4 regions of the Halomonas salsilacus genome follow, and region 1 is predicted to be linked to each of the others. Evidence: predicted binding sites of a transcription regulator. Region 1 holds the regulator's gene; each other region holds the start of a gene.
The links. The regulator FNR, encoded in region 1, switches genes on or off when oxygen is low (the NO sensors DNR and NnrR bind a similar motif). The targets are predictions, from matches to a motif close to TTGATNTANATCAA.
Positions count from the first base shown of each region.

Region 2: the regulator FNR is predicted to act here: its motif matches at 4,337-4,350, upstream of clpB (ATP-dependent chaperone ClpB).
Region 3: the regulator FNR is predicted to act here: its motif matches at 1,812-1,825, upstream of ACR80S_RS15915 (cytochrome-c peroxidase).
Region 4: the regulator FNR is predicted to act here: its motif matches at 1,743-1,756, upstream of ACR80S_RS06955 (Hsp20/alpha crystallin family protein).

Region 1 covers NZ_JBPKAQ010000002.1:184,538-190,439, reverse strand. The annotation lists gene ACR80S_RS04320 (putative nucleotidyltransferase substrate binding domain-containing protein) at 1-323, shown strand, start outside; gene ACR80S_RS04315 (3'-5' exonuclease) at 393-1,019, shown strand; gene ttcA (tRNA 2-thiocytidine(32) synthetase TtcA) at 1,107-2,036, shown strand; gene fnr (fumarate/nitrate reduction transcriptional regulator Fnr) at 2,057-2,800, opposite strand; gene hemN (oxygen-independent coproporphyrinogen III oxidase) at 2,899-4,215, opposite strand; gene ACR80S_RS04295 (sulfite exporter TauE/SafE family protein) at 4,399-5,097, opposite strand; gene ccoS (cbb3-type cytochrome oxidase assembly protein CcoS) at 5,097-5,327, opposite strand; gene ACR80S_RS04285 (heavy metal translocating P-type ATPase) at 5,324-5,902, opposite strand, start outside.
Region 2 covers NZ_JBPKAQ010000015.1:39,047-44,948, reverse strand. The annotation lists gene ACR80S_RS16765 (acetolactate synthase 3 large subunit) at 1-1,120, opposite strand, end outside; gene clpB (ATP-dependent chaperone ClpB) at 1,624-4,206, opposite strand; gene pgeF (peptidoglycan editing factor PgeF) at 4,372-5,127, opposite strand; gene rluD (23S rRNA pseudouridine(1911/1915/1917) synthase RluD) at 5,152-5,902, opposite strand, start outside.
Region 3 covers NZ_JBPKAQ010000013.1:34,687-40,588, forward strand. The annotation lists gene guaD (guanine deaminase) at 1-1,236, shown strand, start outside; gene ACR80S_RS15910 (c-type cytochrome) at 1,240-1,581, opposite strand; gene ACR80S_RS15915 (cytochrome-c peroxidase) at 1,991-2,944, shown strand; gene ACR80S_RS15920 (adenosine deaminase) at 3,035-4,030, opposite strand; gene cydC (thiol reductant ABC exporter subunit CydC) at 4,130-5,902, opposite strand, start outside.
Region 4 covers NZ_JBPKAQ010000003.1:296,354-302,255, reverse strand. The annotation lists gene ACR80S_RS06965 (M14 family metallopeptidase) at 1-749, opposite strand, end outside; gene ACR80S_RS06960 (VIT1/CCC1 transporter family protein) at 886-1,644, shown strand; gene ACR80S_RS06955 (Hsp20/alpha crystallin family protein) at 1,894-2,406, shown strand; gene ACR80S_RS06950 (histone deacetylase family protein) at 2,519-3,706, opposite strand; gene ACR80S_RS06945 (DsbA family oxidoreductase) at 3,774-4,412, opposite strand; gene ACR80S_RS06940 (complex I NDUFA9 subunit family protein) at 4,460-5,368, opposite strand; gene ACR80S_RS06935 (zinc ribbon domain-containing protein YjdM) at 5,554-5,898, shown strand.

The sequences.
Region 1 (5,902 bases):
CCATCGTCCATGGGGTGCGGGTGATGGCCCTGGAGCGTCGCATCCGTCCGACCTCCACCCTGGAGCGGCTGGATGCCCTGGCGACGGACGGCCGGTTGGAGCCGCGCTTCGCGGAGGACCTGGGCGAGGCCCTGTCGCTGTTCACCGAAATTCGCCTCAAGCAGCAGCTCGAACACCTGGACAGCGGCGGCGAGCGCAAGCCCGACCGCGTGGTGGTTCAGGAGCTATCGTCGCTGGAGCGCGATCTGCTGCGAGAGGCGCTGCATATCGTCAAGGACTTCAAGCAGCGCCTCTCGCACCGGTTTCATCTGGAATATTCGTGACGTCTGGCTGATGCCCCAGGGAACGACGACGCGCGAAGAGAAAACAATGACGCAACAAGGAGCCCCATCATGATCAAGGTCTTGCGGCGCGCTGCCGATCGACGACGGAACGCCAACGGTGACTATGCCTGGCTGTTTCACCCTTACACGGGTGACGAGATGGTCGTCATTGATACCGAGACCACCGGGTTGGATAGCCGCAGCGCCGAGCTGGTCTCCATCGCCGCCGTCAAGGTGCGCGGCGATCGGGTGCTGACCAGCGAATCCCTGGACCTGCGCCTGGCGCCCCCCGCCAGCCTCTCCGGCGAGTCAATCCGCATCCACGGCCTGCGCGGCATCGATCTGGAGGGCGGCCTGCCCGTGCAGGATGCCCTGGAGCGCCTGATCGATTTCGTCGGCAACCGCCCCCTGCTGGGGTGGCACCTGGGCTACGATCTGGCGATCCTCAATCGCGAACTGCGACCCCGCTTCGGTTTCGACCTGCCCAATGCCACCATCGACGTGGCGCAGAGCTATCTGCGCCGTCTGCGCCGCCGCCATCCTGAGGTGGAGTCCGCGCCGCGCTTCGAGAAGGTGGCCGAGTTGCTGGACGTGCCGCTGATGGGGCGCCACACCGCCCTGGGCAATGCGGTGACCACGGCGCTGATTTTCCTGCGCCTGGAACACCAGGTCAGCTCCGTTGGGCGCTACTCCTGAAGATCGGGGGCGGCGTCGCCTGATGGCGCCGGCGATGGTAGGATGGGCGCCCGTCATTTTCGCCCGCACTGGCAGCGCTTACCGACCATGCAAGACGCCCTGATCTTCGACCCCCGCGATCGCCAGGAGGCTCCCTCCGTGGCGGCCTCCCCTATTCAGGAAGCCCCCTCGCCGACCCTCGACGCCCTGGATGCCCGCGGGCGGCGGGAGTTCAACAAGCTGCAGAAGCGCCTGCGACGCCAGGTGGGTAACGCCATCATCGACTATGGCATGATTCACGAGGGCGACCGGGTGATGGTGTGCCTGTCCGGCGGGAAGGACAGCTACACCTTGCTGTCGATCCTGCGCAACCTGCAGCGCAACGCCCCGATCGACTTCTCGCTGGTGGCGGTGAACCTCGACCAGAAGCAGCCGGGTTTTCCCGAGCAGGTGCTGCCCGAGTACCTGGCGTCCATCGGCGTCGAGCACCACATCCTCGAGCGGGACACCTACTCGGTGGTCAAGGAGAAGACGCCGGAGGGCAAGACCACCTGTGCGCTATGCTCCCGGCTGCGACGCGGCTCCCTGTACGGCTTCGCCGAGGAGATCGGCGCCACCAAGGTGGCCTTGGGCCACCATCGCGAGGACATCCTCGAGACGCTGTTCCTCAACCTCTTCTTCGGCGGCAGCCTCAAGGCCATGCCGCCCAAGCTGCTCGCCGACGACGGCAAGAACATCCTCATCCGTCCGCTGGCCTACTGCCGCGAGGCCGATATCGCCGAGTATGCGCGACTGATGGCGTTCCCGATCATCCCCTGCAACCTGTGCGGTTCCCAGCCCAACCTGCAACGTCAGGTGGTCAAGGAGATGCTCGCCGAGTGGGAGAAGACCCATCCCGGTCGCCTGGAGAGCATGTTCAAGGCAGTGACCAACGTGGCGCCGTCACAACTGGGCGATCGCGAACTGTTCGACTTCGCCGGGCTGGAGGAGAAGCAGGCGCGACGGCTGGCCAGCCGGATCGATCTGCTCAACGAGTAGGGGGGGCTATTTCCAAAGGGCTATTTCGCCCCTTCCTCCTCGGCGACCAGGGTCAGGGACGCCAGGTCGAGGATATGCACCTCGCGGCCCGATACTTCCACCAGACCCTGGCTCTGGAAGCGACCGAGGATACGGCTGACGGTCTCGACGGCCAGACCCAGGTAGTTGCCGATGTCGGCCCGCGACATGGACAGGCGGAAGCTGTAGGGGGAGTAACCGCGGCGGCGGAAGCGGTCGGAGAGGCTGGTGAAGAAACTGGCCAGGCGCTGGTCGGCGGTCTTGCGCGATAGCAGGCGCATCATGCGGCGGTCGTCGCGCAGCTCCTTGCTCATGCTGCGGTAGAGCTGGCCGCGCAGTTCGGGTAGCGATTCCGACAGCTGATCCAGGCGGTCGAAGGGAATCTCGCAGACGGTGGTGGTCTCCAGCGCCACCACGGTCCCCGGATACTGCTCCTCGTCGATGCCATCCAGGCCCACCAGTTCGCTGGGCAGGTAGAAGTTGGTGAGCTGGTCGTCGCCACTGCCCTCGGTGGTCACCTGCTTGAGGCTGCCCGAGCGCACCGCGTAGACGCTGGTGAAGGGGCTCTCCTGGCGAAACAGGGTCTCGCCCTTCTTGAGAGGTGCGCGCCGGCGGATGATGGCGTCGAACTGATCCATGTCCTGAACTTCCAGCGCCAGCGGCAGGCAAAGCGAACTCAGGCTGCAGGTCTGGCAGCGAGTTTCGTGCAGCACAGAGCGCCGTAGTCCTGTCAGGCTGTCGGGCATGGACGCGTCCTCCTTGATCATGAGCATTCCAACCATTATGGAGGATTCTGCGAGCAGGGCAAACCACCTCCAAGGAGGTAGGCCCGGCAGCCGGCGGCTCAGGCCATGGAGGTGGCCTCGGGATCGAAGGCGGCGAGCAGGTGGGTCAGGCCCCAGACCCCGTCGGGCGTCACCCTCAGGGACTCGCCGTGGCGCTCCAGCAGTCCCGCCTGGCAGAGCCGGGCCAGGCGCCTGAGGGCATCGGCCAGAACCAGGGTGGCGTCGTGTCCATGGACCTTCGACAGGGCGACCATGTTCAGCTCGCGGCGGCAGGCGAGCGCCTCGATGGCGTCGCGTCGCAGGCGCTCGACGGCGTTCAGCCGGTGGCCGGCGGTGGCGGGCAGGCGGCTCGTGTCCAGCGCCGCCTCATAGTCGCCCAGGCTCATGGCGTTGCGGGTAAGGGTGTCGCCGACATGGCTGATGGCGGCGACCCCGAGGCCGAGCTGGTCACCGGGTGGGGTGTGGGTGTAGCCGTGCAGGTCGCGCGCCAGGCGGCCCTCCCCGAGGGCCCATGCCAGGCTGTCATCGGTGCGGGCAAACTGACCGAGCCCGATATGCACATAGCCGGCGTCATCCAGACGGTGGCGGGCCTCGTCCATGATCGCCAGGCGGGTGGGGGCGTCGGGCAGATCCGCGGCGTGGATCTCGCGCTGGGGCAGGTAGCGCTGCGGGAGGTGAGCGTAGCGGCGCAGGGTGATGCGCGCCGGGGCCATGGCGATCACCTGTTCGAGGGTCTCCCCGAAGCCCTCGGGGGTCTGCAGCGGCAGACCCACGATCAGGTCCAGGTTGAGGGAGTGGAAGCCGAGGCGCTCGGCCTCATCCACCAGGGACTCGGTCAGTACCCGGGGTTGGATCCGGTTGATCGCCCTCTGCACTCTCAGGTCAAGCTCCTGGACGCCCAGGCTCAGGCGGTTGAAGCCCAGTGCCTGGAGGTGGCGCAGGGTGAAGACGTTGGCCTCGCGGGGGTCGATCTCGATGCTGAAGTCGCGTTCCCGGGCACTGGAGAGCCCGAAGCGGGCGTCGAGGCGATCGAAGAGGTCGCCCATCTGGTCCAGGGACAGGAAGGCCGGGGCGCCGCCACCCCAGTGCAGGCGCTGCACGGCAGGGAGGTCATCCAGCAGGCGGCTGACCAGCACCATTTCGCGGTCGAGACGGGTGAGGTAGGGCTCGGCCTGACGGCTGTCCCGGGACGGCACCCGCTGGGAGGCACAGAAGCGGCACGCCTGCCGGCAGAAGGGCAGGTGCACGTGAAGCGCCAACGGTGACCCGGGGGGGCGCTCGGCCAGGGCCTGGGTTAGCGCAGCGGCACCGTCTCCCGCGTCGAGGCGAGCGGGATAGGTGAGGTAGTGCGATCCGTCGTGATCGTGGAATGGCATCGAGCGCCTGCCTCCGGCCGCCCAGGATGGCCCGACGCGAAGATCGTAGCGTTTCGCCTGAACGGGCATGACGGCGCTCCGGGCTGTGGATGTGGATGTGATCTCATGCTAGGGCGGTTTGGCGCTGGGGGCGTTGAGCTGCGTCAAGCCCGCGTGGAATAGGTCGAACGAGCCAGTCCCGCACTACCCGTGGCTTACTGCGGGGAGAATCAACCACAGCTGCCACAGCGCGAAGGCGATGATCGATAGCGCCGCCAGCGTGCGTGTAGCCGAATGGCGGATCAGCCCGCCCAGCTGGCGCGCCGCCAGGCCGGTGGCGAGCAGCGCCGGCAGGGTGCCGAGGCCGAAGGCGCCCATCAGCGCGGCCCCTCTGAGCGGGTCGGCGGTGGCCAGGCTCCAGGCCAGCATCGAGTAGACCAGCCCGCAGGGCAACCAGCCCCACACGGCGCCCAGCGCCACCGCCTGGGGGATTTCCACGACCGGCATCAGCCGCCGACCCACCGGCTCCAGGTGACGCCACAGGCGCTTGCCGACCGCCTCGACCCGAAGCAGTCCCTTCCACCAGTCGGCGATATAAAGCGCCATCAGGATCAGCATCAGCGCCGCCAGGAGCTGTAGCACCAGGCGAGCGGTCGGGGTGATGGCCACCAGGGTGCCGAGCAGGGCGACCAGGCCGCCGGCGAGCATGTAGCTGGCGATGCGTCCCAGGTTGTAGGCCAGCAGCAGGCCCGTGAGGCGCGCCTTCGAGCGCATGCTGGGCGGCACGGCGAAGGTCAGTGCGCTCATGATGCCGCCGCACATGCCGATGCAGTGGGCGCCGCCGAGCAGGCCGAAGACGAAGGCCGCCAGTAGCGGTGGCAGGCCGAGTCCGGTGGGATCCATCAGGGCTCCGGGTCGGTGTTGCGGCGCTCCTGAGCGGCACGCTCTCGAGCCTCCTGGCGGCGCTGACGCTCATCGGGGGGCAGGTCGTTCTCGTCCTCGTCGAAGAGGATGCGGTGTGCGGGGCCTTCAAGGTCCTCGAACTGGTCGTTCTTGACCGCCCAGAAGAAGGCCCAGACGGCCAGGCCCAGCAGGATCAACGACAGGGGGATCAGCAGATAGAGAATGCTCATGAGGTCACCCGGCTCGGTTCAGGGGAAGGCAGGGGCGTCGCTGCGGGCATGGCCCGGCTGCGAAAGCGGTTGAGGCGCAGGGCATTGCCCACCACCACCAGGGAGCTCGCCGACATGCCCATGGCGGCAAGCCAGGGCGGCACGAAGCCCATGGCGGCGATGGGCATGGCGGTGAAGTTGTAGCACACCGACCAGATCATGTTCTGGCGCATCACCCGACGGGTGGCTCGGCTGATCTCGATCGCCTCGACGATGCGTGACAGGCGCGGGCTGAGCAGGATGGCGTCGGCGCTGGTCCGGGCCAGGTCGGTGGCACCGTTCATGGCGATGGCCACGTCGGCACCGGCGAGCACCGGGATGTCGTTGATGCCGTCGCCGACCATGGCGACCGTCTCGCCGACCGCCTGGCACTCGCGGATGCGCGCGAGCTTATCTTCGGGGCTGGCGCCGCCGCGCCAGGTAGGGATCTCCAGCCGCCTGGCCAGATCACCCGCTGCAGCGGGGGTGTCGCCGGAGAGCAGTTCCACCTCGAGGCCCAGTGCCTTGAGCGCCGCCACGGTGTTGGCGGCATCGTC
Region 2 (5,902 bases), on a different contig from region 1:
TCTTCTCACCGGGCCCCGAGGGCTCGTAGAGCTTGCCCACGCGCTCCTCGCGCCAGCCTTCGATCTTCTGCCACCACTCGGCCAGGGCCTCGGGGTTGGCGATCTCCTTGCCCTGCACCAGGCTGATCATCTCGCTGATCACGCTGCCCGCGGGACCCACGATGGGCACGTCGGCGCGCACCGTCTTGGAGACGGAGCTAGGGTCGACATCCACATGGATGATCTTGGCGGTGGGGCAGAACTTGGAGGTGTTGTTGGTGACGCGGTCATCGAAGCGCGCGCCGATGGCGATGATCAGGTCGGCGTGGTGCATGGCCATGTTGGACTCATAGGAGCCATGCATGCCCAGCCAGCCCAGGCACTGCCGATCACCCTGGGGATAGGAGCCGATACCCATCAGGGTGGTGGTAATGGGATAGCCCAGCCGCTTGACCAGGTCGGTCAGCCCTTCGCTGGCCCGCCCGGTGACCACGCCACCGCCGGTGTAGAACACAGGGCGCTTGGCCTTGAGCATCATCTCGACGGCCTTCTTGATCTGGCCGGTATGTCCACGGGTGACCGGATTATACGAGCGCATCTTCACCTTCTTCGGGTAGACGTACTCGTAACGCTCGGTGGGGGCGGTCATGTCCTTGGGAATGTCTACCACCACCGGGCCGGGACGGCCGGTCGCGGCCAGGTAGAAGGCCTTCTTGAGGACTTCCGGAATCTCGCTCGGGTGCCTGATCGAGAAGCTGTGCTTCACGATGGGGCGGGTCACGCCGATGATGTCGGTTTCCTGGAAGGCGTCGTCGCCGATCAGATGGCTCATCACCTGGCCGCACAGCACCACCATCGGGATCGAATCCATGTAGGCGGTGGCGATGCCGGTGACGGCATTGGTTGCGCCAGGGCCGGATGTCACCAGGACTACGCCCGGCTTGCCCGAGGCACGCGCATAGCCGTCGGCAGCGTGGGTGGCGGCCTGCTCGTGGCGTACCAGGATGTGCTTGACCTTGTCCTGACGGAACAGGGCGTCGTAAATGTGCAGCGCCGCTCCGCCTGGATAGCCATAGATGTATTCGATGCCCTCATCCTGAAGGAAGCGGGCGATCATGTCCGCGCCGGAAAGCAGTTCCACGTTGTATTTCTCCCCTGGAGGTCTCGAGTGCGATCCGCGCCCACGTCGGGCGCGAGGTCGAGTGCGGCGATATGCCGCTGCCGGACGCGCCGGCACCTGATGCCAAACCCTGGCGTTGATAGACCCGGTTGGGGCCTGCACTCTCATCGCGGCGGATCGCCGCGTCGGGGCGTTGGCCGAGCCGGGCGGTTGGCCCGCACTCGGAAGTCCTTCGGCGGGTAGAGGCCCCTTGGCCTACCCTTCGCGCGGGGATGGGGGATTTCCCGCAGAGTTCCGCGCCCGCAAATCAGGAAGCGCCAAGATTCCATTAGCGACGCAACGGTGTCAACCGCGAAAACGGCGTGGGCCCTTCTCGCGGGAACAAGCGGCGGTGGCAGGTGGCAGCCATAAAAGAACCCGCCGGGCGTAACGCCGGGCGGGCAAGGGGGTTACAGGACGCAACCTATCTCAGTGTAGACCGTCGCCGGGCACACACCCGGGCGACTGCGTAACGCTTTGTCGCCTCAGCTCTGGAACACCAGCTGGCTGCCCTCAGCCTCCACGTGGATGACATCTCCCGGCAGGAACCTGCCGGCCAGCAGGTCCTGGGCCAGCGGATTCTCGATGCGGCTCTGAATCGCCCGCTTCAGCGGACGCGCCCCGAAGACCGGGTCGAAGCCCACCACGGCGAGCTGGGCCATGGCCGCATCGCTGACCTCGAGACCGAGGTCGTGCTCGGCCAGCCTCGCGCGCAGGCGCTCGAGCTGGATGCCGGCGATGGCTTGGATCTGTTCCTGGCCCAGGGCGTGGAACACCACCACCTCGTCGATGCGGTTGATCAGCTCGGGCCGGAAGTGGGTACCGACCACCTCCATCACCATCGCCTTCATCTGCTCATAGTCGGCGTCGTCGCCGCCCATGCGCTGGATGATGTCCGAGCCCAGGTTGGAGGTCATCACGATCACGGTATTGCGGAAGTCCACCGTGCGGCCCTGGCCATCGGTGAGACGGCCGTCCTCGAGTACCTGCAGCAGGATGTTGAAGACATCCGGGTGAGCCTTCTCTACCTCGTCCAGCAACAGCACCGAGTAGGGCTTGCGGCGCACCGCCTCGGTCAGATAGCCGCCCTCCTCGTAGCCCACATAGCCGGGAGGCGCGCCGATCAGCCTCGCCACGGAGTGCTTCTCCATGAACTCCGACATGTCGATGCGCACCATGGCCTCCTCGGTATCGAAGAGGAAGTTGGCCAGCGACTTGCAGAGCTCAGTCTTGCCCACCCCGGTGGGGCCCAGGAACAGGAAGGAGCCGTTGGGCCGATTGGGGTCGGCCAGGCCAGCCCGGGAGCGGCGCACGGCGTTGGCCACGGCGATCACCGCCTCGTCCTGACCGATCACCCGCTCGTGCAGCGCCTCCTCCATGCGCAGCAGCTTGTCGCGCTCGCCTTCAAGCATCTTGGCCACCGGGATGCCGGTCCAGCGCGAGACCACCTCGGCGATCTCCTCCTCGGTGACGTTGGAGCGCAGCAGCTGGTGCTTGGAGGTGTCGGCCTCGCCCTCCCCGGCCTCACTGATCTTCTTCTCGAGCCCGGGGATCACCCCGTACTGGATCTCGGACATCCGCGCCAGGTCCCCCTGGCGGCGCGCCTGCTCCAGCTCCACCCGGGCGCGTTCGAGCTCGTCCTTGAACTGGGCGGCCCCCTGGATACTGGCCTTCTCGGCCTTCCAGATCTCGTCGAGGTCGGCGTACTCGCGGGACAGCTCCTCGATCTGCTCCTCGAGATTCTCCAGGCGCTTCTTCGAGGCCTCGTCGGTCTCCTTCTTGAGGTGCTCACGCTCCATCTTGAGCTGGATCAGCCGGCGGTCGAGGCGATCCATCTCCTCGGGCTTGGAGTCGAGCTCCATGCGGATCCGCGAGGAGGCCTCGTCGACCAGATCGATGGCCTTGTCGGGCAGCTGGCGATCGGTGATATAGCGCGCCGACAGCTTGGCCGCGGCGATGATGGCGCCGTCGGTGATTTCCACGCCGTGGTGCACCTCGTAGCGCTCCTTGAGGCCGCGCAGGATCGCCACGGTATCCTCCTCGCTGGGCTCATCCACCAGCACCTTTTGGAAGCGGCGCTCCAGGGCGGCATCCTTCTCGATGTACTTGCGGTACTCGTCCAGGGTGGTGGCGCCCACGCAGTGTAGTTCGCCGCGGGCCAGCGCCGGCTTGAGCATGTTGCCGGCATCCATGGCGCCCTCAGCCTTGCCGGCGCCCACCATGGTGTGCAGCTCGTCGATGAAGAGGATCACCCGGCCCTCCTCCTGGGCCAGCTCGTTCAACACCGACTTGAGGCGCTCCTCGAACTCGCCGCGGAACTTGGCCCCGGCCAACAGCGAGCCCATATCCAGCGAAAGCACGCGCTTGTCCTTGAGGCTCTCGGGCACCTCGCCGTCGACGATGCGCTGAGCCAGCCCCTCGACGATGGCGGTCTTGCCCACACCGGGCTCGCCGATCAGCACCGGGTTGTTCTTGGTGCGTCGTTGCAGCACCTGGATGGTACGGCGGATCTCGTCGTCGCGGCCGATCACCGGGTCGAGCTTGCCGCTGGCGGCGCGCTCGTTGAGGTCCAGGGTGTACTTGGCCAGCGCCTCGCGCTGGTCCTCGGCGTTGGGATCATCGACCCTGGCGCCACCGCGCACCCCCTCGATGGCGGCCTCCAGCGACTTGCGGGACACCCCCGCCTGGGTCAGCAGCTTGGTCACCGCGTGGCCCATTTCCAGGGCGGCCAGCAGCACCAGTTCGCTGGCGATGTACTGGTCGCCGCGCTTCTGGGCCTCGCGGTCGGTCAGATTGAACAGCTTGATCAGGTCGCGGGAGGGCTGCACCTCGCCGTCGAACTGAGCGACCCTGGGCAGGTCATCAAGGTGCCCCACCAGACCATCGCGCAGCCGGGCGGCGTCACCTTCGGCCTTCTGCACCAGCGCCTTGACGCCGGTATCGCGGGCGTCGAGCAACGCCAGCAACAGGTGACCGGGCTCCAGCTGGTTGTGGCCACGACCCACGGCCAGGGATTGGGCGTCCGCCACGGCGTTCTGCAGCTTGGCAGTGAACTTGTCGAAACGCATGAAAGCTTCCTCCATCGGGGTGGCGACGCGCTTGGACGCACCGCTTGGCCCTGTCAATTCGTCTTGACGGTATCAATGGAGTCAGGCTGACCCGCTTTCAAGTCGGCCGCCAGAGGAAGCGCGTGACAAGTTGACGCGGGTCAAGGCCAGAGGACAAGCGACGCGTCAGCGCAGCCAGATCACACTGGCCATGCGGCCGGTGACGCCGTCATCGCGACGGTGGGAGTAGAAGCGCGGCTCGCAGGCGGTGCAGAAGTGACCGCCGCTGATGTGGGACACGCCCAGGCGCTCGAGGCGCAGGCGCGCCAGGCGGTAGAGGTCCGCCATGTAGTGGCCCAGGCGGTACGGGCTGGGGTCGAAGGCCTCGATGGCCTCGGGATGCACCCCGACGAAGGCGTGATAGACCTCGGGCCCCACCTCGAACTGGGCGTTGGAGATCGCCGGCCCCAGCCAGGCGAGCTGCTCTTCCGGCGGCACGCCAAGCGCGGCCACCGTGGCCTCCAGCACGCCGCCCGCCAGCCCGCGCCAGCCGGCGTGGGCCACCGCCACCCGGGTACCACGATAGTCGCTGAAGAACACCGGCAGGCAATCGGCGGTGAGCACCACACAGGCGTAGTCGCGGTTGACGGCCACCGCGGCATCGGCCTCGGGCGGCGTCGGATCGAAACGTTGCTGCACCCGCGCGCCATGCACCTGGTTGAGCCACAGCAGCGGGCGATCCTCATCGACCTGCTTCTGCAGCAGCCGCCGACACAGGTCCACGTGGTCGGCGTTGTCGCCCACGTGGTCCGCCGGGTTGAAACAGGCGAAGTCGCCCTGGCTGGGACCGGTCTCGCGGGTGGTGACGAAGGCGCCCACGGAGGTGGGCGCCGGCCAATCGGGCAGGATCAGGGAAGGCCGCAGGTCGGGGGCATCGCTCATCGGCAGGTCCTCGGCGAAGACGGGTCAGCGCATCGTCTCGTGGTCGTGGCGCAGGTAGTCCAGCAGCATCAGGATGTCATCCGGCAGCGGCGAGCGAAAGGTCGCCGTCTCGCCGCTGGCGGGGTGCACGAAGGCCAGCTTGCGGGCGTGCAGCGCCTGGCGGGGGAATTCGCGCAGGATCTCCTTGAGGGGGTCGGCGGCGCCGGGTGGCAGCTTCAACCGCCCGCCGTAGGTCGCGTCACCCACCAGCGGATAGCGCAGGTTCGCCAGATGAACGCGGATCTGGTGGGTGCGCCCGGTCTCCAGCCGGCAACGCACATGGGTATGGGCGCGGAAGCGCTCCACCACCCGATAATGGGTCACCGCCGGCTTGCCGGAGGCCGTCACCGCCTGGCGCTTGCGATCCTTGGGATGGCGGCCGATGGGCGCGTCCATCTTGCCACCCGAGGTCATCACCCCCACGCACACAGCGTCATACTCGCGGGAGACCGTGCGCGCCTGCATCTGCGCCATCAGGGCCGCCTGGGCAGCCAGGGTCTTGGCGACCACCATCAGGCCGGTGGTGTCCTTGTCCAGGCGGTGCACGATACCGGCCCGCGGCACGCCGGCAAGCCGGGGAGAGTGGTGCAGCAGCGCATTGAGCAGGGTGCCGTCCGGATTGCCCGCTGCCGGATGGACCACCAGGCCGGCCGGCTTGTCGATCACCAGCACCTCGTCGTCCTCGAAGACCACGTCCAGCGGGATCTCCTCGGGGGCGAAGCGGGTGTCTTCCTCG
Region 3 (5,902 bases), on a different contig from region 1:
CCGGACGGCGCCCTCTGGGTCGAGAACGGCCGCATTCGCGCCCTAGATGACTATGCGAGCCTGGCATCGCGGCTGCCCGAAGGCGTGGAGATTTTCGATTATCGGGGAAAGTTGATCACCCCCGGCTTTATCGACAGCCACGTGCACTACGTGCAGCTCGAGATCATGGCCTCCTGGGGGCGCCAGCTGCTCGACTGGCTCAACGACTACACCTTCCCCGAAGAGCTCAAGTTCGCCAACCGCGAGCACGCCGAGGCCCTCTCCGAGGCCTTCCTCGACGAGATGCTGCGGGTGGGCACCACCACCGCCCAGGTGTTCTGCTCGAGCCACGCGACGTCGGTGGACGCCTTCTTCGCGGCCAGCCATAGGCGCGGGCTCTGCATGCTGGCCGGCAAGGTGCTGATGGACCGCCACGCCCCCGAGGAGCTCACTGACGATACTCTGGGCGGCATCCGCGACAGCGAACGGCTGATTGCTGACTGGCACGGCAAGAGGCGGCTCGGCTACAGCCTCACGCCGCGCTTCGCGCCCACCTCCACCCGCGCCCAGCTCGACGCCACCGGCGCCATTTTGCGCAACGACCCGAGCCTGTGGCTGCAGACCCACCTGGCCGAGAATACCGGCGAGCTGGACTGGGTGGCGGCGCTCTTCCCCGGCAGCCGCGACTATCTCGAGGTCTACGAGCAGTCCGGCCTGGTGGGCCCGCGCAGCACCTTCGCCCACGGCATTCACCTGGACCAGGCAATGCGCGGCCGGCTCGCCGAGCGCGGGGCCAATCTGGCCTTCTGCCCGAGTTCGAACCTGTTCCTGGGCAGCGGGCTCTTCGACCGCAAGGCAGCTCGGGAGGCGGGCCTCAACGTCACCTACGCCAGCGACGTGGGCGGCGGCACCGACCTCTCGGGGCTAGCCACGCTCAAGGCCGCCTACCAGGTGGGGCAGCTGCGCGGCCAGCCGCTCACCGCCTGGCAGGGCTTCTACGGGCTGACCTTGGGCAACGCTCGAGCGCTGTCGCTGGATGACCGCATCGGCCGCCTGGCCCCGGGAATGGACGCCGACTTCGTCATACTCGACCCGGCGGCCACACCGCTGCTGGCCCGGCGAACCGCGCGCTGCCGCAGTCTGGGCGAGACGCTCTTCGCGCTGATGATGATGGGCGACGACCGCAGCGTAGCCGAGACCTGGGCCGCCGGCCGCTGCCAGCATCGTCGTGACCATCAGCCAATCGCGTCAGGCTGAGCGTCAGTCATTGGCCGGAGACAGGCTCAGCAGCCAACTCACCAGGCGCTCGATATCCTCTTCTGCGACGCGGCGGTTGGGGGTCATCCGCTCATCGCCCCAGTTGCCGCTGCCGCCGTCGCGGACCGTGATCACCAGCCGTTTTAGCGCCGTGTCGTCGTCACGATAGCGCTCGGCCACGTCCCGCCAGGCGGGTCCACGCAGGGTGGCATCCAGGTCGTGGCAGTTGAAGCAACCGCTGTCCCAGGCCAGGTCGATCGTGGCCTCGTCCTCCGCGGCACTGTTAGCCTGGGCCATCCCCGAGGCCAGCGCGGCCACCAGCAGGCCTGTGGTCAGACCACTCATCATCTTCCTGCACATCTCCCTTTCCTCCCAGCAAGGCACCCGCCACGCGGGATCGAGAAAACGCCGACGCTGCTCGAAGCGCTCTCGAGGCGTCACCTCGGACTCGGGGGGGGGTGGCGAGATTGCGACAGCGTGACATGACGAACATCCCCGACTCAAGGATCTCGGGGCCCCAGCTTCTCTGATGAAGGAAGGGGCGTCCAGCCACAGGCTTGCTGAGGGCGTCAAACTTGACCTGGCTCAAGAGTGGCCGTATTCCGACGGTTTTACTGGGTTGATCGGCATCAAGTGACCCCGCTAGGGTCCTGACTCAAGGTCAAGCGCAGGTGATCGCCAGCGACTGACCCGCATCATAACCACGAGGGGAACGACCATGATCAAACAACGCCTGCTGGTCTCGGCCATCGCCATGGGCTCTGCCATCGCCATCGCCGCACCGGCCCTGGCCGACGACGGTCTCGGCGACTACCGTGACCGCTTCGAACCGCTGCCCCACTTCCCGCCGATTCCCGCCGGCAACTCCCTGACCCCGGAGAAGGTCGAACTCGGTAACATGCTGTTCTTCGAACCGCGCATCTCCTCCAGCGGCGTGATCAGCTGCGCCACCTGCCACAACCCGGCCTTGGGCTGGGCGGACCGCATTCCACGCGCCACCGGCCACGACGGCCAGATCGGCGAGCGCAACACGCCCACCGTGCTGAACTCCGGCTTCCTGGGCGCCCAGTTCTGGGACGGACGCGAGCCTGACCTGGAGGGCCAGGCCCTGGGTCCCATCGAGGCCGACGTGGAAATGGCCATGGACCTCGAGACGGCCCTGGAGCGCCTCAACGACTTCGATCTCTATCAGGAAAAATTCGCCGAGGCCTATCCGGACGACGCCGATCCGATCAACGCCGACAACCTGGCCCAGGCGCTTGCCAGCTTCCAACGCACCCTGAACACCCCGAATTCACCCTTCGACCGCTACCTGCGTGGCGACGAGAACGCGCTGAATCAGCAGGAAAAAGACGGCATGGTGGCCTTCGTGGACAACGGCTGTATTGCTTGCCACAGCGGCCCGGCGATGACCGACAGCAACTTCCATCGCATTCAGGTGCCAGGCTCCACCGACGTGGGCCGTTATGAGGTCACCGAGGACGAGGCCGACAAGTACAAGTTCCGCACCCCGACCCTGCGCAACGTGGGCGTGACCTACCCCTACATGAACAATGGCGCCACCGAGACCCTTGAGGAGGCCGTTGCCATCATGGGCACCGAGATGCTGGGACGCGACTTCGAGGAGCAGACCATCGAGGATATCACCGCCTTCCTGCACACCCTGACCGGTGAGATGCCCGACTTCGAGGTACCGGCCCTGCCGTAACCCGTGCGCCCGACGGGCATGTCCCGGAAATGCCGACCCCCGGTCACACCGGGGGTCGGTTTTTTGTTGCCCCAGCGCCAGACCGAGCCGTCAGACGCTGTCGGCGAGTTGGCGGTGCAGCGCCAGGCGCCGTCGGTCACTGACGAAGGCCGCCTCGATGGCGGTGCCGGCGAGTTGGATGAGGGTCGCCTCGTCCCAGCCGAAGGCGCGCTGGCAGGCCAGGTAGTTGTCGAGCACCCCACCGCCGAAGTAGGCCGGATCGTCAGAGTTGAGGGTGACCCGCAGGCCGGCCTCCAGCAGTTGCGGCAGCGGATGATCCTCGAGGCGTTCCACCACCTTGAGGCGCACGTTGGAAAGCGGGCAGACGGTGAGCACCATGCCCTCGTCGCGCAGCCGCGCCACCAGGTCCGGGTCCTCCAGGCATCGCACCCCATGGTCGATACGGCAGACGTCGAGCAGATCCAGCGCCTCGCGAATGTACTCCGGCGGCCCCTCCTCCCCGGCGTGAGCCACCCGGGGGATACCCAGCCGTGCGGCCCGCTCGAACACCTCGGTGAACTTCGAGGGCGGATGGCCGCGCTCGGCGCTGTCGAGCCCCACGGCGTCGAGCATCTCCCAGTAGGGGGCGGCCTCCTCCAGCAGCGCCATCGCCTCGGCGGCGTGACGATCGCGCAGGAAAGCCATGATCAGCGCCGTGGAGAGCCCCAGTTCGCGCTCGGCGTGGCGCCGGGCCAGGGAGAGCCCCTCCATGACCACGGGCAGCTCGATGCCGCGCACCCGGTGGGCCTGGGGGTCGAAATGCATCTCCACATGGACCACTCCCTCGGCGTGGGCGCGACGGAAGTAGTCCATGGCCAGGTCGTAAAAGTCCTCGGCGGTGTGCAACACGCTCATGCCCCGATAGTAGAGATCGAGGAAGGACTGCAGGTCAGTGAACGCATAGGCGGCGCGGGCCTCCTCCACCGAGGCGTAGGGCAGCGCGACACCGTTGCGCTCGGCCAGCGCGAACATCAGCTCGGGCTTCAGGGAGCCTTCGATATGCAGGTGCAGCTCGGCCTTGGGCAGGCGCGTGAGGAAGTCGCGCATGGGTCGCTCTCCGATTCGTTTATCTCATCCTGATAGAGACAGTGGCTCAGCGCAAAGCCTGAGCTTACACGCCGGGTTCCACCCACACGATCCCCTGATCTATCCACCCGTCACCTGCCGTGGTGTCACCGCACTCCCCTTGACAAGCTTTCCCTCCACCAGCGTCAGGGTCCGGTCGATGCCAGGCGGCTGGAAGGGCCCGCCCTCGAGCTGGTGCACCAGGAAGAGCACGCTGCGCCCGGCAAGCCAGGGATCCAGGCGCGAGGCGAGCCCCGCCGCGGTGTCGGCGTCCAGGCCGGCGAAAGGTTCGTCGAGGATCACCAGTGACGGATCGCGCAGGTGCAGCCGGGCCAGCGCCAGGCGTCGTGCCTGGCCCCCCGAGAGACGCTGACCGCCTTCGCCTACCCGGGTCGCCAGCCCCTCGGCCAGGCCCTCACTCACCCCCTGCGCCCAGTCATCGAGGCCCACCCAGGCCAGCGCCCGCCACAGCGCGTCTTCCTCGGCCTCGGGCGCGGCCAGGCGCAGGTTGGCGGCCAGGCTGTCATCGAGCAGGTCGATGCGCTGGGTCAGCGCGGCCACCCGCTGGCGTAGCGCCCCCTCGGGCCATTCCGCGAGGGCCACGCCCCCCAGTCGCAGTGCGCCGGCCTCCGGGGTGAGCTGGCGCAGCAGCAGGTCAGCCACACTGGACTTGCCGGCCCCGGAGACGCCGCAGAGCGCCATCCGCTCGCCGGGAGCAATATGCAAGGTGACATCATCCAGGGCCGGCGTCAGGGCGCCGGGGTAGCGCAGGGTGACCCCCTCGAGCGCAACGGTCAGGGGACCGGCCTCGAGCGCGGAAATTTCCCCATCGGCGGCAGCCGACCGCGCCGGTCTCCCCGACCGTACCTCCAGCTCGTTGAGCCGCTCGGCGGCCCCCCAGGTGGCGCCCAGCCAGGTGAAGGCCGCCGACAGGGCTGACAGCGCCTCGCCCATGGCCAGCAGGGCGAGCGGCATCATCACCATCAGCGGCCCGGAGAGCTGGCCCGCCGCCCAGGCCTGGGCGGAAAGCCACAGCGTCAACAGCATGGCGAGCCCCACTAGCAGGCTGGCCAGAGCGTTGCCCAGGGCCACCCACGCACCCAGGCGGCGCTGGCCGCGATAGAGCCGCGATTCGATGGCGTCAAGCTCACGGCGCCGGCTGGCCAGGCTGGCGTAGGCTTCCAGCTCCGCCATGCCTTGTAGCCGCTCCACCAGGCGTCCGCGCAGGGTCTCCAACTCGGTCACCTGAGCCCGGCTCGCGGCCAGCCCCAGCCGTGCCTGGCCCAGGGTCAGCCAGAGCCAGCCGACCAGCAGCAGGGTGCCGGCGGCCAGGCCGACCCGCGGTGCGAAGAGCGCCAGGAAGGCCGAGAGCCCGAGGATCGCCAGGAGCCCCACCCCTGCGGGTGCCAGCAGGCGCAGGTAGAGGCTGTCCAGGGTGTCGATATCTGCGGTCAGGCGGTTGAGCCAGTCGCTGGCCCGGCGCCGGGAGAGGGCCTGGCCGTCGAGGCCCGCCAGCACGCCGAACAGCCGGGCTCGCAGGTCGGCGAGCAGGCGCAGCACAGTATCGTGGTTGTAGAGCCGCTCCAGGTAGCGCGACAGGGTCCGCGACACGGCGAAGAAGCGGATGCCACCACCGGGGACGTAGACCTCCAGGCTAGCGGCCACCCCCGCCGCCAGCAGCAACCCGGTGAGGCCCGTGGCGGTGATGAACCAGCCGGAGAGCGCCAGCAGGCCGATGGCGGAGGCCAGGGTCATCGCCATCAGCGCGACGCCGGCCACCAGCCGCCCACGGCGTCGGGTCAGCAGCCTGAGCCAGGGGCGCAGCGCGCCGAGCAGCGAGGAAGCGGTGCGCGA
Region 4 (5,902 bases), on a different contig from region 1:
TCGCCTCCGGGGTAGTGGCCGGCGCCGATCTGCTCCGGTTCGGGCCGCCAGCCCCACGGGAAGTTGCGGTTGAAGTCCGGGGTGTCGGCCAGCCAGTCGGGCTCGGGAATTGTCACGCCGTCCCAGTGCTCGATCACCCCCTCAGGATAGACCCGCCAGAAGGGGGGTGGGTCTTCCACGCGTCGCGGCAGCATCAGCCCCGGGTAGTCGGGGGATTCGACGAAATCGCCCGCCTCGTCGTGGCAGCGCAGGTAGCGACAGCGGTCTTCGCCGTCCAGGTCCATCGCGCGCCAGCGGGGCCGGTCGGGGCTGCCGGACGTGCGGCGCGGGGCGGAGCGCACGAAGCCACCCTGGCGCAGCACCTGTTCGGCGCCGTCCGGCGAGACACGCGGGCAGAGGTAGAACAGCACCTCACGCAGCTGCCGGCATTGATGCTCGGGCCAGCTTCCCGGCAGTCGCTCGGGGGCCAGGTGCAGGGCCAAGACCATTTCCGCCACGGCCAGGGCGACGCTGGAGCCGGCCAACTCCGTACCGTGCATGTTGCCGTCCACCCAGACGCCGGGACGCCGGCGATCCGGCTCGGGGCCGAGGGTCAGCACCCAGAGGTCGCGTCCCTGGGGGCTGGTGCCGATACTCTCCAGGCGGGCCAGCTGTGGGTGGTCCCGGGCCCAGGTCTCGAGCTGGCGGGTCAGCGCCTCGTGGGTCAAGTAGCCGTGGCGGAAGGGGGCTTGGTGAGTCTCACGGGTCATGTTGATGCCTCGTCGTGCCGTGTTGCGCTGTCAGTATGGCGCATCCATCGGGAAGGGGATGTCGGTGTCGGGCTCACCCGTCACTGGCCGGCTGTGCCAAGCTGCAAGCAGGATGAAAGACGCAGCGAGGTGGCCCATGAACGACCGGCGGCGCGAAGCGCTGGAGCACGAGCATCGCCCCGAAGTGATCGAACAGCGGCTGCGAGTGCCTTCCCGGGGCCGCAACTTGCCCGATGCCATTCTTGGCGGCATCGACGGTTGCGTGACCACCTTCGCGGTGGTCTCCGGGGCCTTCGGGGCGGGCTTCTCGGCGACCGTCGCCCTGGTGCTGGGGGTCGCCAACCTGCTGGCCGATGGCTTCAGCATGGCGATCAGCAACTTTGAAGCGATCAAGGCGCAGCGAGAGCATATCGACGGGGTGCGTCGCAGCGAGAATCACCATATCGACATAGTCCCGGAGGGCGAGCGCGAGGAGATCCGCCAGATCTTCCAGCGCAAGGGGTTCACGGGGGAGACCCTGGAGCGGGTGGTGGAGACCATCTGCAGCGACCGCAAGTTATGGGTGGAGACCATGGTCTCGGAGGAGCATGGCCTGCAGACCGAGGGGCTGAGTCCGCTGCGCTCGGCCCTGGTGACCTTCACGGCCTTCCTGGTGGTGGGGGTCATGCCGCTGCTGCCCTACGCCATGCCGGGGTTGGGCATCACGCAGCAGTTCTTTTCCAGCCTCGCCATAGCGGGGCTGATGTTCTTCCTGATCGGCATGGGCAAGAGCCTCGTCTACCACCAGCCGGTGCTGAAGTCGGGACTGCGGACCCTGTTGATCGGCGGGGCCGCGGCGGGGCTGGCCTTCCTCACCGGCCATCTGGCGCAGGCGCTGTTCGGCGTGGGAATGTAATCGTCCTTGTCCGGTGGATGGAGGGCTTTATTGCCGGCTCGCCCGAGCCGAGGCACGAGGGCATCGGCGAGTGGCATGAAGGCATGACGAGAATCATGCTGATCTGTGTCAAGTGGGCCGGGCAGGGCTGGACTACCTTGATGATGAGGCGGTCCTGACCGGAGTGCGGCGGTCGGTGTTTCCCGGCCCTGACATCTCGGGTTTCCATGGGCCTCGCCATTCGTCAACCCCATTCGAGGAGCCATCATCATGGCCAAGAAAGCGTCCAAGGACACCGAGGAGGTCCCGGTCTCGACCGGAAAGTCGGCACCGCAGAACGAGTCCCGAGCGATGAGCCCGTTCCGGGAGATAGATCGCCTTTTCGATACCTTCTTCGATCGTGGCAGTATGCCGTCGCGCTGGGAACATCCCCTATGGCAGCGCTTTGCCGCCTTCGAGAAGGGCATGCCGAAGGTCGATGTCATCGACCGCGATGCCGAGGTGGTGGTGCGTGCCGAGGTCCCAGGTTTCGAGCGCGAGGAGCTCGACGTCACGGTGACCGACGGCGCGGTGACCATCAAGGGCGACCACCGCGAGGAGAGCAAGAAAGAGGAGGGCGAGTACTTCCATTCCGAGATTTCCCGCGGTTCCTTCACCCGGACGGTGGCACTGCCCGGCGAGATCGATGCCGACAAGGCGGCAGCCAGCTTCAAGAACGGCGTCCTCGAGCTGACCCTGCCTAAGCACAAGAAGGCCAACCGTCGCAAGGTCGAGGTCAGGTAACCCCGCCTTCCTTCGGCACTATGGGGGAGGGGTAGGGGGAAATGGCTGACTCGGGGTCCCGCTGGCCGGCGTGACCCCGTGGCTGGCCGGGGATGTCATCCCCGGCGCGGCATCACTGCATGTCCTGTCCTTGACTGTCCTCTCCTTGACTGTCCTCTTCTTGACTGTCCTGGCCGGCATCGGGTGGAGCAGTCGAAGCGTCCGGTTCGGTGACGAAGGCACTACGATGGAAGGCCGCGGCGGCCTCCACCTCGGCGATGCCGCGCAGACCGGGTTCCGGTGGCGTCTCGCCGGCCAGTACGCGCAGCACCGACCTCACGCCGCGGGACAGGGAGATGAGGTTGTAGCCGCCCTCCAGCACGAAGACCAGCCGCCCCTCGCACTGCCGACGGGCCAGCGCCTGCAGGATGCCAGTCATGGCGGCAAAGCCGTCATAAGAGACATTCAGCGCCAGGTCATGGCTATGGGGGTCGAACCCCGCCGAGACCAGGATCAGGTCCGGTTTGAACCACTCCGCTGCCGGCACCAGAATCTCGCGAAACGCCTTGAGGTAGGCGGCGTCTCCGGCATCGGCAGGCATGGGAACATTGATGTTGGTGCCTTCTCCCAGGCCCACCCCGACCTCCTCGAGGGTGCCTGTGCCGGGGTAGAAGGGCGCGGCGCGGTGGATATCGAAGCACAGCACATCCGGGTCGGCCCAGAAGATGTCCTGGGTGCCGTTGCCGTGGTGCGCGTCCCAGTCGACGATCATCACCCGCTCGCAGCCCAGTTCCTGGTGGGCATGGGCGGCGGCCACCGCCACGTTGTTGAACAGGCAGAAGCCTCGGGCGCGCACAGGCTCGGCGTGATGGCCCGGCGGCCTCACCAGCGCGAAGCTGCTCTCCGCCCGCCCCTTGATCACCGCTTCCACCGCGGCGATCGCCGTGCCGGCGGCCACCTCGGCGGCCTCGACGCTGCCCGGTGACACCGCGGTGGTGTCCACATCCAGCCAGGCGCTCTTGCCCCGCAGCTCGGCGATGTGCTCCAGGTAGGAGAGCGTATGAACCCGTGCCAACTGCTCCCGTGTCGCGGCCACACCGGCTTCGAAGGTCACCCCGGGCACCGGTTCGAGCTCGAGGAGGTGGTGGATGGCGGTCAGCCTGGCGGGGTGTTCCGGGTACTTCCATGGCACGCCCAGCCCCGACAGCAGCGAGCGTATGCGCGTGTCCATGCGCCCCGGGAGAAACGGCACTTCGATGTCCGGTTCATGGGCCAGCATGCGCTCGTCGTAGAAGGCGATCACATTGTTCTGGTTGCTCACGGCTCAGACTCCCTGATCGTTGAGGTCCCGCCCGATACGGGCTTGCTACCATAGCATAGCCATGAAGCTAACCTAGGGCGTCGAGCAGCCGCTCCATGGCCAGGAAGAGCTGGCGGCGCGGCTGGGCGCCCTCGAGCACACCGGCGTTCTCACCCCCCACCCTAAAGCGCAGCGCCGGTACGCCATGGATGCCGAGGTCCCGGGCGGCGCATTGGTCGTCCAGCACCGCCTGGCGATGGTCGCCTTGCTCCAGCGCACGATGCAGTGCGCTGCCGTTCAGCGACAGTGTATCGGCCAGATGGGCGAGAGCCTGCGGGTCGGCCAAGTCCAGGCTCTCTTCGAAGAAGCCCCGGAACAGGGCCCTATGCATGGCGTCCCCGGCTCCCGGGTGGCGGGCCGCCTGGACCTCGGCCCAGGCGGCGGCCTCGTGGGCGAGCCGTGAACGCGGCTGGATTCGCGGCAGTCGCAGGGTCATGCCGCGTTCGGCGGCCATGGGGTAGACGGCGCGTCCCCAGATGTCATGCAGGTAGTCGCCGTCCGGGTCCAGGGTCGGCTCGGGGTCGGGACGCAGCTCGAAGGCGCGCCAAAGGATCGTCACTCGGTCGGCGAAGTGCTCGGCCAGGGCGTCGATCTCCGGCATTTCCAGGTAGCAGAAGGGGCACACATAGTCGCTGAAGATGTCGAGGGCGATACGCGGCTGGGTCATGGGGGCTCTCCGCTCAGGTTGGCGTGGAGGCTATCCTGCCAGGCCGATCAACCGGCGGCCAGGCAGGTCGGCAGGCTGTCGTGGAGGGTGCGCGGCACGATGCCCAGGTCATCGAAGGTGCCGACGCCCTCGCCGACGATTGTGTCCTGCTGCATCAGGATCACCTGATCGCGTGTCAGCGGCGGTGAGGGCAGGGGGGCGAGCAGGGCGGCAGCGAGGCGCCAGGCCAGAAAGGGCACCGGGAGCAGGGGGCGGCGGCACTCCAGATGGGCCAGCACCTGCGCGATGATCTGGCGGTAGCGAAGCACCTCGGGACCCCCCAATTCGAACAGCCGCCGCTCCAGCGGGCGGGTATCGCTCAAGCGCACCGCGGCCCGCGCGACGTCATCCACGTGCACCGGCTGCAGCCTGGTGTCGCCGCGACCGAACAGCGGGATTGCCGGCAGCCGCGCCAGACGCACCAGGGCGGTGAGCAAGGCGTCATGGGGGCCGAACAGCACGCTCGGGCGCAGGATGACCGCCTTGGGCAGGGCATCGATCACTGCGCGCTCGCCGGCGGATCGGGCGCGTACATAGGCAGAGGGCGAGGCGTCGCTGGTGCCGATGCCGGAGACATGCACCAGTCGTGTCACGCCCTCCTCACGCGCGAGGCGGGCCAGTTGCCCGGCGCCCGTCACGTGGATGGCTTTGAAGGTCAGCCCCGCCCGGGGCCGCTCCACGTAGAGACTCACCGCGTTGATCACCGCGACGCTGCCCTGAAGAGCGATGGCGACCTGCTGCTCGTTCCTCAGGTCGCAAGCCACGGCCTCCACGCGGTCTCCCGCCTCCAGCCAGTCGGGCAGGTTCGGGCGCCTGGCCGCGATGCGCACCGGCCGCCCGGCCTCCACCAGTTCGCGCACCATGGCGCGGCCCAGGAAGCCGGTGCCGCCGAATACCGTGGTGAAGGCCTCCTGCATGGTGCGTCCTTGTGAAAGTTCCAGAGTCAGGGTCCAGCGGGCAATAGCAGGCAATGCTGGCAGCGGGTCAGTCACTATCCTGCCAGGCCCGGCGCAAGGCGTCATGTGCGCGGGCCGTGGCTTGGAGCCCGCCGTTGACGCGGTGTAGGCTTGGCGGCCTTCCTCAGCCCTTGCCGGAGCCCGCCATGAGTGATCTTCCCCACTGTCCCGCCTGTGATTCTTGCTTCACCTACGACGACGGCCTTCAGTACGTCTGCCCGGAGTGCGGCCACGAGTGGTCCCGCGACGCCGGTACACAAGCCACCGATGATGAGACTCCCCAGGTGCGCGATGCCAACGGCAACCCGCTCGCCGACGGCGATACCGTCACCGTGATCAAGGATCTCAAGGTGAAGGGCTCGTCGCTGGTGGTGAAGGTGGGTACGAAGGTCAAGAACATCCGACTGGTGGAGGGCGACCACGACATCGACTGCAAGGTCGACGGCATCGGTCCCATGAAGCTGAAGTCCGAATTCGTCAAAAAGGCGTAAAGGC